2 linked regions of the Symmachiella macrocystis genome follow. The main gene of each other region encodes a partner of the protein of the gene in region 2 in a complex. Links are inferred from orthologs where the notes say so. Each region holds a gene or a part of one and is shown on either strand. Other genes may lie near its edges.

Evidence for each region. The genes of interacting proteins can lie anywhere in the genome.
Region 1: the proteins of pheT (region 2) and pheS are in contact, whole or in part, in a crystal structure (PDB 6P24), measured with the Escherichia coli proteins. The link is inferred for Symmachiella macrocystis from one-to-one orthologs.

What each region holds. Positions count from the first base shown.
Region 1 is NZ_SJPP01000001.1:4,127,014-4,129,877, reverse strand. The notes cover bases 1-2,814. They hold pheS (phenylalanine--tRNA ligase subunit alpha), read left to right. Parts: upstream 1-812; coding sequence 813-1,817; downstream 1,818-2,814. Other genes in these bases: CA54_RS16125 (NAD(P)-dependent oxidoreductase), read left to right, coding at 2,048-2,814; rplT (50S ribosomal protein L20), read left to right, coding at 291-653; rpmI (50S ribosomal protein L35), read left to right, coding at 1-82. Outside these bases: more of CA54_RS16125, read left to right, coding at 2,815-2,864.
Region 2 is NZ_SJPP01000003.1:934,571-937,548, forward strand. What follows is about bases 12-2,939. They hold pheT (phenylalanine--tRNA ligase subunit beta), read right to left. Parts: upstream 2,523-2,939; coding sequence 501-2,522; downstream 12-500. Other genes in these bases: CA54_RS27080 (PhoPQ-activated pathogenicity-related family protein), read left to right, coding at 12-399. Outside these bases: more of CA54_RS27080, read left to right, coding at 1-11.

The DNA.
Region 1 (2,864 bases), on a different replicon or contig from region 2:
CAAAAGCGATTTGCGTCAGGATGGTGTGCTCGTCGGCGCAGAGGCGAAGCTGATTCAAGCCGCATTGCGGCCTAGCAGCTAACGACGCGCGTTTTTTCAGAATTGCCGTATTGGATTGTGGGCGGGCCACCTTGGTGGACAAGGCGCCAAGGCTCGCTCAGCCTTTTCAGCACAATACTGCTGGGCAATTCATGCTGGCTAATACAGATGATCTACGAGCCGGGACGCACTCCCGGTAATCCGCTCAAGTCACATTGCGGCACAATTTAGACAACAGGTAGTTTAGAGTCATGAGAGTTCGCAAAGGCGCCGCTCGTCGGCGTGCCAAAAAACGGTTATTCAAAGAGGCCCGCGGTAATTTCGGGGGCCGTAAAAACCTGACCCGTACGGTCAAGGAAACCCTCGTCCGCTCACGGGCATTTGCGTATCGCGATCGCCGCGTGCGGAAACGTGATATGCGCAGACTGTGGATCACGCGGATCACCGCTGCCTGCCGCAGTCGGGGCATGAGCTATTCCCGGTTTATCAATGGCTTGCTCAAAGCCGAGATTGCCCTGAACCGCAAATCGCTCAGCGAGTTGGCCATCCACCAGCCGCAGATTTTCGACGAACTGGTCGAACTGGCACAGGCGCAAGTCGCTGCTGCCGCTTAAACCGGCTGCCAGCTACTTGCTGGTCTCAATGCTTATTTGCCGAACACGCAATTCCTCGGTCCCCGCCGCCTGCAAAGACGCGCGGGGATCGATTTATTTCGGTACCATGATATCTCCCTCCGATTTCCGTAATCCTTCATCAAAACGGCCAAACCTCTGATGGAATCCGTCAAGCAGAAATTCGACGAGTACGCTCAGGAGGCAAAAGCTGCCATTGAAGCAGCTACTTCTTCCGAGGAGTTGGAAAAAATCAGGGTCGAGTTTCTCGGTGCTAAAAAAGGCCGGCTGCGCGATCTGCAATCGCTGTTAGGCCAAGCCACGCCTGAAGAACGCCCAGCCCTGGGCAAGCGATTCAACGAAGTCAAAACAGAAGTCACCGCCTGTTACGATCAGCGAAAACAACAGCTCTCGGCCCCCAAAACGACCGCCGCGGGACTCGACATCACCTTGCCCGGTGCGGTGCCACGATTGGGAAATAGGCATCCGCTGACGCAGACGATCGATGAATTCAAAGAGATCATGGGGCGGATGGGATTCACCGTCGCTTCCGGTCCCGAGATCGAAGATGAACACCACAACTTCGAAGCACTCAACATCCCCGACGACCATCCGGCTCGCGACCCGCTGGAGAATTTCTATCTAGCGACGGCAGAGACCGCGGCCGGCGGGCCGTTGTTATTGCGCAGTCAAACGTCGACCGTGCAAATTCGGGTGATGGAACAGACCGAGCCGCCGATTCGTATCATTTCGTTGGGCCGCGTCTACCGCCCCGACACGATGGACCGCACGCACTCCTGCATGTTCCATCAAATGGAAGGTTTGATGATCGGCGAATCGGTGACGATGGCCGAACTGAAAACCGTGTTGCGATTGTTCGCGCAAACTTACTTGGGGCATGACGTGCATGTCCGCTTTCGGCCCTCGTTCTTTCCCTTCACCGAACCCTCGGTGGAAGTCGACATGAGCTGGGGCGATGATTGGTTGGAGATTGGCGGCGCGGGCATGGTCGATCCGAATGTCCTACGTTCGGTCGGTTACGACCCTGAGAAATACTCCGGCTTTGCATTCGGCATGGGCGTGGAGCGGTTCTGCATGCGACGGCACAACATCCCCGACATCCGCGAATTCTACACCAACGACGTACAGTTCTTGCAGCAGTTTTAACGGGCTGTGATTTCAAACGATGTAGGGTGCGTCGCGACGCACCTTTCTATGTAGTACGAGAAATGAGCCGCTCCCAAAAAACTCACGCAAAAACGCAGAGCCACAAAGAAGAATTAATAAAGTAGGGCAGGCTCTCGCCTGCCGCGCACGATAACGGCAGGCGGGAGCCTGCCCTACGGAAACTTGGTGAGCGGGTTAATCGATAAGTCGGTTCAAAGGAGATACCAACGATGAGTGTACCAACAATTGCTCCCGGCACGACAAAAGTAGGCTGGATCGGCACCGGTGTGATGGGCCAAAGTATGGTCGGGCACCTGATCGACGCCGGCTTCGAAGCCACAGTTTATACCCGCACGAAAAGCAAAGCTGACGCGCTGATTGCCAAAGGGGCTGTCTGGGCCGATTCGCCAAAATCTGTTGCCGAAGCCTCGGACGTGATTTTCACGATTGTTGGTTTTCCCAGCGACGTGCGGGAAGTCATGTTGGGCGAAGACGGCGCACTGGCCGGCTCGAAGGCGGGCAACGTGCTGGTCGACATGACCACCAGCGAACCGTCGCTAGCGATTGAAATCGCCGAAGCCGCCCAGGCGAAAGGCGTGCACAGCGTGGATGCTCCCGTTTCGGGTGGCGACGTGGGTGCGAAAGAGGCGCGGTTGTCGATCATGATCGGCGGCGACAAAGAGGTCGTCGAGGCGCTCAATCCCTGTTGGGAAGTGATGGGCAAAACGATCGTGCATCAAGGCCCCGCTGGCGCTGGACAGCATACAAAGATGGTCAATCAAACGTTGATCGCCAGCGGCATGATCGGCGTCTGCGAAGCCTTGCTATATGGCCACAAAGCGGGCTTGGATTTGCCAACGGTTCTGCAATCGGTGGCAACGGGAGCAGCGGGAAGTTGGTCGCTCTCGAATCTCGGCCCACGCATCATGGACAACAACTTCGACCCCGGTTTCTTCGTCGAGCACTTCATCAAAGACATGGGCATCGCCCTAGCCGAAGCCAAACGCATGGGGCTATGCCTACCCGGCTTAGCACTGGCGCACCAGC
Region 2 (2,978 bases):
GGTTGGACGGCGTTCTTTGCAGAGTTGACCTACAACGTCGGCAAGCCGGTGCCACTGATTGTCACCACCAACGTCGGCATCACACCCGATACGTTCCCGTTTGCCGACAAAGACCAGACATTGCCGACATCGCTGACGCTGAAATTCATCGCCCCCAATCAGCAAGCGATCGACACCATCAAAAAAGCCATGAGCTCCCCACAGATGAAAGCGGTCGGCGACGATCCGCGATTGAAGGTCGATGAAAAAACCGACAAGGGACTGGTCGTTACCTTCAATTGGGTTCCCAAGGGAGAATGGGATGACGGGGCTCGGTCCATCGCCGATTATCTGAAAAACTTGGGCTGCGACGGCTTCCAGTACCAACTCGAATCCGGCCGGCCGTTTGGCGATAAATAGTAAATTGAAAATGGTTGAGCAAAAAGAATCGGGCCCCCAAGCGAACGTTTGGGGGCCCGATTTTTGTATCCGTAGGTCATGGTGTGCATGACACACTTGGCTCAGCCGCGCAGTTCCGCTCCCAATTGCTCCCGGCAGGCGGCGATCACCGCTTGTTGCGAGACATCGACTTCTTCGGCCGTTAGCGTACGGTCTGCTGCGCGGTAGCGTGCCGTGAGCAAGTAGCTCTTTTTCCCGGTCGGGATTTGCTTGCCGCGGAATTGGCTGTCGAATCGCAAATCTTCCAACAGCGGGCCGGCAGCCGCTTTGACGGTTTGTGCGACCTGCTGCCAGGTCGTCGCATCGTCCAGAATGAAATTCAAGTCACGGTCACTGGACGGATATTGCGGCGTGGGGACGAATTGCGGGGTGAGGTCCGCTGTGCGGTCCAACATGCCGAAATCCAACTCTGCCACCGTCACATCGTCGCGCAGATTCAACTTGTCTTTAATATCGGCGGCGATTTCTCCCAGCCAACCCCACAACTGGCCATTGAGCAAGACCTCACAGCCCCGCCCTGCGGCGAAACTCGGTAGCTCACACGGACGAACTTCGACCAGCGACTGGTGATTCACCGCCTTGGCCAACAACTCCACGATGCCCTTCACATCGAAAAAGGAATCGCCGCTAACCAGTGACAGCCGTGTCGGCTCCCCACTTCGATCGCCCGGAGAAGCGGCCAGATAGACGTTGGAGATTTCATACAACCGTGCATTGAACGTGCCGCGTTTTTCATTTTCGCGGCGCGATTGCAGCAAACTGGGAATCAGACTTTGCCGCAAGATGTTTTCCCGTTTGCGCGACGAATGCTCCACGCGCAGCGGTTCGCCGTCGCCGGTCGGGCGGAACAGCCCTAGCAAATCGTCGTCGACAAAGGTCATCGTGATCGACTCGAAATAACCGTTGCCGTTGAGCGCGTTGTGTACGCGGTCGGCGACACGGTCGAAGACCCGCTTGCTGCTGGCGGTCAGCGGCACGAGCACGTCTTCGGGAATCTGTTCGTAACCATAAATGCGGGCGACCTCTTCAATCAGGTCGATTTCCCGTGTCAAATCACGCCGCCAGGAAGGCGGAACGAATCGACAGGAGGCGGCGCTCGCTTCGCCCTGCAGTTCCAATCCCAAGTCAGTGAGAATGCGGACCACCTCGTTTGGTTCGACGTCGATTCCCAAGATTCGCGAAATTTGCGCGAAACGCAATTCGACCGGATCGCTGTTCGGCGTCCGCCCCGCACCGGCAACCACGGCTCCTTCCAGCAGTTCCCCACCGGCCAGTTCCAAAATCAATTCCGCACAGCGACGACTCGCCCAGTCCATGCCGTGAGGGTCGACGCCGCGTTCGAATCGATACGACGAGTCGCTATGCAGATTCAGTACGCGGGCAGTGTTGCGAATCGACAGCGGGCGGAAATCAGCAACTTCGATGAGTACGTTGGTCGTCGCGGCGCTGATCTCGGTTTCCAATCCCCCCATCACGCCGGCAATGGCCACCGGTCGGTCGGCGTCGGCGATGACGCACATCTCCGGCTGCAGTTCATAATCGCGTTGGTCGATCGCCGTCAGTTTTTCCCCCGGCTGCGCGCGGCGAACGACAATCCGGCCTTCGTGTAGCTTATCCATGTCGAATGTGTGCAGCGGCTGTCCGCACTCCATCAACACGTAGTTCGAGATATCGACGATGTTGTTGATCGGCCGAATACCGAGTGTCTCCAACCGGCTCTTCAGCCAATCCGGACTCTCCGCCACTTTTACGCCCCGCACGACGCGGGCGATATATTGCGGGCACAGATCGTCACATTCGATCTCCACAGACGTCGCCTCGGCCGTTTTGGCCGCCGATTCACTCGGTTGGGCGTCGGGAATGGTGATTGGTTTGTCGTACAGCGCCGCAATTTCGCGAGCCACGCCGAGATGCCCCAGGCAATCGGGGCGATTGCTGGTGACCTCCAGATCGATCCCCAAATCATCGGGAAACGCCTCGGTCCCTTCGAGGTTCAAACCAGAGAGAGTCAACTTGTCGGTCAAATCATCGGCCGACATCTCGAGGGGAACGTATTCTTTTAACCAATTCCAACTGACGATCATGATTTTAGGCCGTGGGCTTTAGGCTGTAGACTGTAGGTTTGGCCGATCCAAGCAACTCCGCCAGCGGGCGGGGAGCGGCGAATGAGCTACTTTATCGGGTCATTGGCTGCTGAACAATGGACTCGATTCAAGTCGTCTTGTGTCGGGGGGTAGTGAATTTGGCTGCCAAGACAGGGTGAAATCGTGCTGAACTCTCACTTGATCGGTATCAAATGGCAGAAAACCAATAATCCCGGATCCTGCACAACTCTTGAAGAATTGACGCAAGTGTGTTAAGAGTCGGGATTCAATTGTTTTTCGGTAGAACACAACAGAAGCTGGCGGAGGAGCGATTCGCGAATGGGTACGAAGAAGACAGGCAAAGGTCGGCGGAAAATCGGGCGAAAAAAACGGCGTATGCGTAGCAAGATCCGTCATCGTAAAGGCTAGTTCCGGCGGTACTTTGTTCTCTTGTGG